2 linked regions of the Variovorax paradoxus genome follow. The protein of the gene in region 1 interacts with the protein of each later gene in a pairwise test. Links are inferred from orthologs where the notes say so. Each region holds a gene or a part of one and is shown on either strand. Other genes may lie near its edges.

Region 1 (4,818 bases):
GGCCTTGGCGGCGTCTTCCGCCGACAACACAGTCACCGTTCCGGTGGCCCGCAGTTCGCGCCGTATCTGGTTGATCATCGCCGACTTGAGCAGCGCGTCGCTGCCCGACACCGACAGCGTCTTGAACGCGAAGACTGGCGCCTTGCGCAGCTCGAAGCCGCAGCCGGCCAGGCCGAGCGACGCGCCCGCCGCCGTCAGACCGAGGAGAAAGCCGCGGCGCGGCAGCGAGGCATTGCGAGTGTTCATGCTTGAGCCGTTCAAATGACCACGTTGACCAGGCGGCCGGGAACCACGATCACGCGCTTGGGTTGCGCGCCTTCGGCAAAAGTGACGAAGTCGTCGCAGGCCAGCGCGAGCTTCTCGATCTCGTCCTTCGATGCGCCGGCCGGCACGCTGAGCTTGCCGCGCAGCTTGCCGTTGACCTGCAGCATCAGCTCGATCTCGTCCTGCACCAGCGCGCCCACGTCGACCGTGGGCCAGGCCGCGTCGAGCAGGCCGCCCAGGTCCTCGTCGTAGCCGAGCTCGCTCCAGAGCTGCTGCGCGATGTGCGGCGTGGCCGGGTAGAGGCAGCGCAGCAGGATGCCGAAGCCCTCTCGCACCGCCGCGGCGTCGCCGGAGCCGCCATCGGGCTTGAAGCCTTCCAGCGCGTTGAGCAGCTTCATAGCGCCCGACACCACCGTGTTGTATTGCATGCGCTGGTAGTCGTAGTCGACCTGGCGCAGCACCGTGTGCACCTCGCGGCGCAGCGCCTGGGCGCCCTTGCCGAAAGCCTGTCCGGCGATGGCCGTGCGCGCGGACTCGGCCTGCGCCACGCCGAAGTTCCACACCCGGCGCAGGAAGCGGTAGCTGCCTTCCACGGCCGCGTCGTTCCACTCGAGCGTGGCTTCGGGCGGCGCGGTGAACATGGTGTACAGGCGCGCGGTGTCGGCGCCGTACTTCTCGATCAGGTCCTGCGGGTCGACGCCATTGCGCTCGCTCTTGCCCATCTTGCCCACGCCGCCGTATTCGACACGGGTGCCGTCGGCGGTGGTGCCTCCCACGATGCGGCCCTGCGCGTCGAGCACCGTCGTCACCTCGGTGGGCGGGAAGTAGTCCTTGCCGCCCTTCTCGTTGCGCTTGTAGAAGATGTGGTTGAGCACCATGCCCTGCGTCAGCAGCTTGCTGAAGGGCTCGTCGGCCTTCACCAGGCCCAGGTCGCGCATCACCTTGGTCCAGAAGCGGGCGTACAGCAGGTGAAGAATCGCGTGCTCGATGCCGCCGATGTACTGGTCCATCGGCATCCAGTAGTCGGCGCCGCCGGCCACCATGGCCTCGTCGTTCTTCGGGTCGCAATAGCGCATGAAGTACCACGACGAATCGACGAAGGTGTCCATCGTGTCGGTCTCGCGCCGCGCGGCCTTGCCGCACACCGGGCAGGTCACGCCGGCGTGGAAGCCCTCGTGCTTGTTCAGCGGGTTGCCCGAGCCGTCCGGCACGCAGTCGGTGGGCAGCACCACCGGCAGGTCCTTCTCGGGCACGGGCACCGCGCCGTGCTCCTCGCAATGGATGATCGGGATCGGCGTGCCCCAGTAGCGCTGGCGGCTCACGCCCCAGTCGCGCAGGCGCCAGGTGGTCTGCAGCTCGCCCAGGCCCTTCTGGCCCAACGCATGCGCCACGGCGGCCACGGCCTCCTTGTAGGTCATGCCGCTGAAGTTGTCCGAGTTGATGGTCACGCCGCGCTGCTTGTCGCCGTACCAGTCCTGCCACTTGTGATAGTCGAAGTGCGGCTCGTCGTCGACCAGCACCACCTGCACGATCTCGATGCCGTACTTGTTGGCGAAGGCGAAGTCGCGCTCGTCGTGCGCGGGCACGCCCATCACGGCGCCGTCGCCGTAGCCGATCAGCACGTAGTTGCCGACCCACACCGGCACCTGTTCCTCGGTGATCGGGTGCGTCACCGTGAGGCCGGTAGGCACGCCCTTCTTTTCCTGGGTGGCGAGCTCGGCCTCGGTGGTGCCGCCGCTCTTGCATTCCTCGATGAAGGCCGCGACCTTCGGGTCCAGCGTGGCGGCGTGCGCGGCCAGCGGATGCTCGGGCGCCACGGCGCAGAAGGTCACGCCCATGATGGTGTCGGCGCGCGTGGTGAACACGTACATGCGGCCGTCCTGGATGAGCTTGCCGCCCGCATCCTTGATGTCATGCGTGAAGGCGAAGCGCACGCCCTCGCTCTTGCCGATCCAGTTCTCCTGCATCAGCTTGACGCGCTCGGGCCAGCCCGGCAGCTTGTGCTGGGTGTGCTCGAGCAGCTCTTCGGCGTAGTCGCTGATCTTCAGGTAATAGCCCGGGATCTCGCGGCGCTCGACCGTGGCGCCGGTGCGCCAGCCCTTGCCGTCGATCACCTGCTCGTTGGCCAGCACGGTCTGGTCGACCGGGTCCCAGTTCACGACCTGGGTCTTGCGGTAGGCGATGCCCTTCTCGAGCATCTTCAGGAACAGCCACTGGTTCCACTTGTAGTAGCTCGGGTCGCAGGTAGCGATCTCGCGGCTCCAGTCGATCGCCAGGCCCATGGCTTGGAGCTGGCCCTTCATGTAGGCGATGTTCTCGTAGGTCCACTTGGCCGGCGGCACGCCGTTCTTGAGCGCCGCGTTCTCGGCCGGCAGGCCAAAGGCGTCCCAGCCCATGGGCATCAGCACGTTGTAGCCGCTCATGCGCAGGTAGCGCGTGAGCATGTCGTTGATCGTGTAGTTGCGCACGTGGCCCATGTGCAGCTTGCCGCTGGGGTACGGCAGCATCGAGCAGGCGTAGTACTTCTTGCGGCTCGCGTCCTCGGTGACGCGGTAGGCATCGGCGGCGCTCCATTGCGCCTGGGCAGCGGACTCGACGTCGCTGGGTTTGTAGCTGGGATTCATGGCGGTTCGGCAAGAGCCCGGCGCGGAGTGGCCGGGAACGCGGGATTATCGCGCCGGACTAGACTTGCCCCCAGGATGCGCGTACTTCGTGTCGCTTCTCCTTCCCCACAGGGGGCAACACCCGCGGCCCGGCGGAGCCGGTTCCGCGGTGTTTCGCGAAGAATGCATGCCTGCCCGTTCAACGCCGCGGACGAAAACACACCATGAAACTGCGCCTGAAACACCTCGCACTGGCCTTCGCGGCGGCAGCCGGCCTCGCCGCCCTGCCGCTGCGGGCCCAGCAGAACGACAAGCCCCTGCGCATCGTCGTGCCCTTCGCCACCGGCGGCGCGCAGGACGTGATCGCCCGCTACCTGGGCGCCAAGCTGACCGACCGGCTGGGCCAGCCGGTCATCATCGACAACAAGGCCGGCGCCGGCGGCATCGTGGCCGCCGAGTCGGTGGCCAAGGCGACCGACGGGGCCACGGTGCTTCTGGCCACTGGCGGTGCGGTCACCATCGCTCCGCACCTTCAGGCCAGGCTGCCCTACGACCCGGCGCACGACCTGGTGCCCGTGGCCTTGGTGGCCGACACGCCCATGACGCTCTCGGTGCGCACCGAAAGCCCCTACAAGACCGTGGCCGACGTGCTGCGCGACGCCAAGGCGCGGCCCGGACAGGTGACCTACGCCTCGACCGGCAACGGCACCGTCTCGCACCTGACCGGCGCCCTGCTGGCCCAGGCCGGCGGCGTGGAACTGCTGCACGTGCCCTACCGGGGTGCCGCCCCAGCCATGACCGACCTGCTGGGCGGACAGGTGGCCACCATCGTGACCAGCGTGGCGTCCATCGAACCCATGGTCGCCAGCGGCAAGGCGCGCGTGCTCGGCACCTTCTCGCACGCGACCCTGCCCAGCATGGGCTCGGCCCCGACCATCGGCGAGGCGACGAAGCTGCCGGGCATGGAAGTGCCGGTCTGGGTGGGCGTGATGGCGCCGGCGAAGATGCCGGCTGCCAGCATCGACAAGCTGTCGGCCGCGCTGGTCGAGGTCTGCAACCTGCCGGAAACGAAGCAGCGCTTCGCCCAGCTGGGCGCGGTCAACACCTGCGGTGGCGCGGCGGCGCTGGGCAAGGTCGTGACGGAGGACAGCCAGCGCTGGGCCAAGGTCATCAAGCAGGGCGGAATCAAGGTTGACTGACCTGGCACTCCCCCAGGCTTCGCGCACTTCGTGTCGCTTCGCCTACCCCCTCGCCGGGGGCAACACCGGTGGCCCGGCAGAGCCGGTTCCACGGTGTTCCTGGACGGAAGCGCGATCTTGACTGCCGCGATACGACTCCGTCGCGTCGGCATCGCCGGCACCGGTGCCGTCGCGCTGGCCAGCGCCGCATGGCTGCGCCACGCGGGCCACGGCGTCACGCTCTGGTCGCCGGGCGGCCGGGGCGCCGAGGCCCTGCGCACGCAGCCGCTGGAAGCCGGCGGCGTGCTGCCGTGCACCGTGACGGTCGAGGTCGCCGACGACGCGGCCGCGCTCTGCGCCGCCTCCGACGTGCTGCTGCTCGCCCTGCCGGTCAACGGCCACCGGCGCGTGATGGATTCGCTGCTGCCCTTCCTGCGCGACGGACAGGCGGTGATCGTCAGTTCGATGGCGTCGCTGTCCTCGCTCTATCTGCACGAGGCCGCCCGCCGCACCGGCAGGCAGGTCACGGTCGCCAGCTTCGGCACGACCGTGCTGACCGCGCGGCGCGAATCCGCCACGCAGGTCAAGGTGATGACGCGACGCAAGGCGGTCGGCGTTTCCGCCCTGCCCGCTTCGAGCGCCCACGAGGCCGTGGCGCTGTGCACCGACCTCTTCGGCGAGGGTTTCTCGGTGCAGGGCAGCGCGCTCGCGAGCGCGCTCGCCAATGTCAATCCGCAGTCTCACGGCCCGCTGGCGGTGTTCAACTGGACGCG
Region 2 (5,459 bases), 2.1 Mb from region 1 along the record:
AAAGCAAAAGGCAGTGTACGGGCCGGTGCCCGACTCTGCCAAAGAACGCCCGGTTGGATGCATATGCGCCGACATGGCCTCGCAAATCACTGGCTGAAAACGCCGCAGGTTCACTACCATACGGCCCTCTCATCACTTCCACTGGAACCTACACAAATGGTCAAATCCGACGACACCGGCAAGTTCATCCTGCGCGTTTCGCTTGGCGTCCTCATCCTGCTGCACGGCATCGCCAAGCTGCAAGGCGGCGTCGGCTTCATCTCCGGCATGCTGGCCCAACACGGGCTGCCGGGCGCGCTGGCCTACCTGGTCTACATCGGTGAGATCGTGGCGCCCGTGCTGCTGATCATCGGCCTCTACACGCGGCCGGCCGCCTGGATCGTGGTCATCAACATGCTGGTGGCGTTCGCACTGGTTCACATGAAGGACCTGACCTCGCTCGGCAAGCAAGGCGGCTGGGCACTGGAACTGCAAGGCATGTTCCTGTTCGCGGCGCTCGCGCTGGCCTTCATGGGCGGCGGCCGCTTCGCCCTGAGCAGCAAATACAACTGACCTGGCAGGTCAGTCGTCGTCCGCTGCATCGAGGCCCGGGAACAGGACCTCGGTGTAGCCGAAGCGCGAGAAGTCGCGCACCCGCATCGGGTACAGCTTGCCGAGAAGGTGATCGACTTCGTGCTGCACCACGCGCGCATGGAAGCCGGTGGCGACTCGGTCGATCGGGTCGCCGTAAGGGTCGAACCCGGTGTAGCGGATATTGGAGAAGCGCGGTACCACGCCGCGCAGGCCCGGCACCGAAAGACATCCCTCCCAGCCCTCTTCTTCCTCGTCATCCAGCGGCGTGATGACGGGGTTCAACAGCACGGTGCGCGGCACCGGCGGTGCGTCGGGATAGCGGGGATTGACGACGTCCGTGCCGAAGATCACAAGCTGCTGGTCCACGCCGATCTGGGGCGCCGCAAGACCGGCGCCGTTGACGGCATGCATGGTCTCGAACATGTCCCGCACCAGCAGGTGCAGTTCGTCGGTGTCGAAGGCGGGAACCGGCTGCGCAATGCGCAGCAGCCGGGGGTCGCCCATCTTGAGGATTTCGCGGATGGCCATGGCGGGATTATCGCGACAGCCTCGCGCCTGCGCCTTCGGCAGGATCAGGGAGGCGTCTGGCCCTTGGAGTCGGGTGACGTCCACAGTCGCGCGTTGCCGCGCGGCTGGCCCGGTTGCTGCCCCGGCACGCCCACTGGCGGACGTCCCGGCGCAACGACCGGGGGCCGGCCACCGCCATTCCAGTTCGGCGGACGGCCTGCCGGATAGCCCGGTCGCACCGCCGGATAGCCCGGGCGGCCGTAGTAAGGGCGGTCGCCATAGTACGGGCGACGCTCGTAGTAGCCGCCACCGTTGATGTACACGGGTGCCGGCACCACGACCGGTGCCGGTTCGCTGTAGTAAGGCCCCGAAGAATAGCCCCCGCTGTAGCCACCCGCGTAGTACGGGTCGCCGGGAACGCCCACGCAACCCGTCAGCAGCGCAACGCCGCCGAGTGCAACGCAGGCACCAAGAACTCGAATTTTTTGCATGAGGGACTCTCCTTATGGCCTTCAGTTATCGTTCAACGCCAGGTTGTAGACCCTGTTGACTGCGCTCCGATGAAGTCGCGTAACGCCCGGTAAAGAGAGCCGGCCTTCAGCTCATGATTCCCGGGGCTGCGGCGCACCGTTGGCGATGATCTCCAGCATACGTGCCTCGTCGATCACCTCGACACCGTTTTCGCGCGCCTTGTCGAGCTTGCTCCCGGCCTCTTCGCCGGCAACGAGGTAGTGGGTCTTCTTGCTGACGGAGCCGGACACCTTCGCGCCGGCTGCCTCCAATTTATCCTTCGCCTCGTCGCGGCCCAGCGTAGGAAGGGTACCGGTGATCACGAAGGTCAGGCCCGCCAGCGGCTTCGGCGCGCGCGCGGCGGGCTCGCCCTCTTCCCAGCTCAAGCCGCAGGCGCGCAGCTGCTCGACCACCTCACGGTTGTGCGGCTGGTCGAAGAACGTGCGAAGGCTTTGCGCCACCACCGGACCGACATCGTTCACCTCGAGCAGTTGCTCTTCGGTCGCGTCCATGATCGCGTCGAGCTTGCCGAAATGCTTGGCCAGATCCTTCGCGGTGCTCTCACCCACGTGGCGAATGCCCAGTCCGAAAAGGAAGCGCGGCAGCGTGGTCTTCTTCGACGCTTCGAGCGCATCGACCAGATTCTTGGCCGACTTTTCCGCCATGCGCTCCAGCCCGGCGAGCGTGGTAAAGCCCAGCTTGTAGAGATCGGGCAAGGTGCGGATCAGGTTGGCGTCCACCAGCTGCTCGACCAGCTTGTCGCCCAGGCCGTCGACGTCGACCGCGCGGCGCGCCGCGAAGTGCAGGATGGCCTCCTTGCGCTGCGCCGCGCAGAACAGGCCGCCGGTGCAGCGGTAGTCGACCTCGCCCTCTTCTCGCACGGCCTCCGAGTCGCACACAGGGCACTTGTGCGGCATGGTGAATTGCGCGCCGCGCTCGCCTTCGGGCTTGGCGAGGCTTTCGGGCACCACACCCACCACTTCGGGAATCACGTCGCCGGCGCGGCGCACGATCACCGTGTCGCCCACGCGCACGTCCTTGCGTCGCGCCTCGTCCTCGTTGTGCAGCGTGGCGTTGGTGACGGTCACGCCGCCGACGAACACCGGCGCGAGCTTGGCCACCGGCGTGAGCTTGCCGGTGCGGCCGACCTGGATCTCGATACCGAGCACCTCGGTCAGTTGCTCCTGCGCCGGGTATTTGTGGGCCACGGCCCAGCGCGGCTCGCGCGAGACGAAACCCAGTTGCCGCTGCAGTTCGATGCTGTCGACCTTGTAGACCACGCCGTCGATGTCGTAGGGCAAGGCGTCGCGCTGGCGGCCGATGTTTTCATGGAACGCTATCAGTTCGATAGCACCTGTCGCCCGCGCAGTCTGCGTGGCAACCGGAAACCCCCAGGCATGGAACTGCTGCAGCCAGTCGAACTGCGTCGGGCAGTCGGGGCCGCCTTCGGCTGCGGGCGTGACCTCGCCCAGCCCGTAGGCGAAGAAGCTCAGCGGACGCGCCGCCGCGATCGCCGGATCGAGCTGGCGCACCGCACCGGCCGCGGCATTGCGCGGATTGACGAACACCTTCTCGTTCTTCAGCCCCTCTGCGATCTTCAGGCGCTGGCGCTCGTTGAGCGAGTCGAAATCGGCGCGCTTCATGTAGACCTCACCGCGCACCTCGACCACCGGCGGCGCATTGCCGGCCAGGCGCAGCGGAATCTCGCGCACCGTGCGGATGTTCTGCGTGACGTCCTCGCCCACCTCGCCGTCGCCGCGCGTGGCGGCCTGCACCAGCACGCCGTTCTCGTAGCGCAGGTTCATCGCCAGGCCGTCGAACTTGAGCTCGCAGACGTACGAGACCTGCGGCCCGTCCTCGGCCAGCCCGAGTTCGCGGCGCACGCGCGCATCGAAGGCGCTCGCGCCGCCGGGCGTGATGTCGGTTTCCGTGCGGATGGACAGCATCGGCACCTTGTGGCGCACCTTGGTGAAGCCGTCGAGCACCTTGCCGCCCACGCGCTGCGTCGGCGAGTCGGGTGTCCGCAGGTCGGGAAACTCGCCCTCGATCGCCTGCAGGCGCTGGAACAGCTTGTCGTACTCCGCGTCCGGCAATTCGGGCGCATCGAGCACGTAATAGAGATGGGCGTGCCGGTGCAGCTGTTCGCTCAGTGCAGCGGCTTCGCGTGCGGCTTCGTCGCGCGTCGTCATGGGTGTCTCCCGGAAATCGGAATTAGCTGAAGAGGCGCCGCGCCAGCGGCGAGCCCGCCGCCAGGTCGCGCGCATCGAGCGTGTCGTAGAGCTGCTCGAGATCGGTGCCGATGACGTCCATGGTCTCTTCGCGCAGCAACTGGCCGTCGCTGTCGGTGACCACGCCGTCCATCTCGCGCGCCAGCGTGGAGGCGATCTCGCGCATGCGGTCGAACGGCTGTTCGCCGCGGTCGACCTGCGGCACGTCGAGGCTCAGGCTCAGTTCGCGAATGGCCGACTGGGCGGGATCGTCGGCCAGCGCGGCCTGCGTGTCAAAGGCCAGCCCGAGGATCGGCGGCAGACCGGCTTCGCTGGTCGGCAGCACCATGCGCCCAGGAATGATGCCCGCCACGAAGCCCAGTCGCGCGGCGTTCTGCTGCACGTAGCCGGGACTCCACGCCGCGTGCAGCGCGCGCAGCACGAAGCCCAGCTGGGCATCGTGCGCGCTCGCGAACTGGTCGAGCTCGCGGGCGCGCGCCACCTCGTCGAGCATCTCCGGAAACTCGGGCGCGCCATTGACGGCGTCGGCGAAGGCCTGGGCCTTCACCACGAATTCGGAATACTCGATCTCGTTGAGCGCGCCGGTGCGGTTGGCCAGTTGCACACCGACCTGGAAGGCGCTGTAGCGCTGTCCGGCCACTGGCGGCTCCCATTGCCCGGTGTGTTCGTTGAGCCCTTCGATCGCCACCGGCTTGCTGCCCGCACGCCGCGTCGGCGGCATGGCGGCAATGGCGGCGTCGCCCGAAGCCAGGCCGTCGAGCGAGATCGGGGCGATCACGTCGATCAGCGGGTCGAGGCCGCCGCGGCGCTCGCCTGTCGGCACGGGCACGCCACTGGGGGCCGGCAGGTCGGGGTCGAACAGGGGTTCGTGGCGGTCGTTGGACGGCACCTGGTTCGGATCGACATGCAGCACGGGCTCCGGACCGTCGGGCGGGGCCGACATGGCGCGCTCGGCTTCGTCGAGCGCGATGTCGACCGCGTCGGGCTGGCGCGGCGCATTGCGGCGCGACATCAGCGTGTTGTAGGCAACGACGGCCGCGAGAACGAGGCCGCCGAGGATGGCCAGGGCGAGAGTGAGATTGCTCATGGGGCCGCTCGGCTCAAGCGGCTTCGACCATCGAGACCGCCGACTCCATGTCGACCGCCACGATGCGCGACACGCCCTGCTCCTGCATCGTCACGCCGATCAGCTGTTCGGCCATTTCCATGGCGATCTTGTTGTGGCTGATGAAGAGGAACTGGGTTTCGCGGCTCATGGCGGAGACGAGTTTGGCATAGCGCTCGGTGTTGGCGTCGTCCAGCGGCGCGTCCACTTCGTCGAGCAGGCAGAACGGGGCGGGGTTGAGCTGGAAGATCGCGAACACCAGCGCGATGGCGGTAAGCGCTTTCTCGCCGCCCGAGAGCAGGTGGATGGTCTGGTTCTTCTTGCCGGGCGGCTGCGCCATGACCTGCACGCCCGAGTCGAGGATCTCGTCGCCGGTCATCATCAGCTTGGCGTTGCCGCCGCCGAAGAGCTCGGGGAACATGCGGCTGAAGTGGTCGTTGACGATCTTGAAGGTGCCGCCGAGCAGGTCGCGCGTCTCGGCGTCGATCTTGCGGATGGCGTCCTCGAGGGTGCCGATGGCTTCGTTCAGGTCGGCC

What was found. The genes of interacting proteins can lie anywhere in the genome.
Region 2: the proteins of leuS (region 1) and ligA interact in binary tests that used the Escherichia coli proteins (3 or more experiments, as listed by UniProt). The link is inferred for Variovorax paradoxus from one-to-one orthologs.

The regions. Positions count from the first base shown.
Region 1 is NZ_LR743507.1:1,084,756-1,089,573, reverse strand. The notes cover bases 58-3,234. They hold leuS (leucine--tRNA ligase), read right to left. Parts: upstream 2,889-3,234; coding sequence 258-2,888; downstream 58-257. Other genes in these bases: AACL56_RS05040 (Bug family tripartite tricarboxylate transporter substrate binding protein), read left to right, coding at 3,092-3,234; lptE (LPS assembly lipoprotein LptE), read right to left, coding at 58-246. Also shown: more of lptE, read right to left, coding at 1-57; more of AACL56_RS05040, read left to right, coding at 3,235-4,066; AACL56_RS05035 (NAD/NADP octopine/nopaline dehydrogenase family protein), read left to right, coding at 4,184-4,818.
Region 2 is NZ_LR743507.1:3,212,617-3,218,075, reverse strand. What follows is about bases 1,232-4,146. They hold ligA (NAD-dependent DNA ligase LigA), read right to left. Parts: upstream 3,780-4,146; coding sequence 1,683-3,779; downstream 1,232-1,682. Other genes in these bases: AACL56_RS14740 (cell division protein ZipA C-terminal FtsZ-binding domain-containing protein), read right to left, coding at 3,802-4,146; AACL56_RS14750 (hypothetical protein), read right to left, coding at 1,232-1,571. In the rest of the region: AACL56_RS14760 (DoxX family protein), read left to right, coding at 157-552; def (peptide deformylase), read right to left, coding at 562-1,101; more of AACL56_RS14750, read right to left, coding at 1,146-1,231; more of AACL56_RS14740, read right to left, coding at 4,147-4,905; chromosome segregation protein SMC, read right to left, coding at 4,919-5,459. UniProt on the Escherichia coli protein: DNA ligase that catalyzes the formation of phosphodiester linkages between 5'-phosphoryl and 3'-hydroxyl groups in double-stranded DNA using NAD as a coenzyme and as the energy source for the reaction.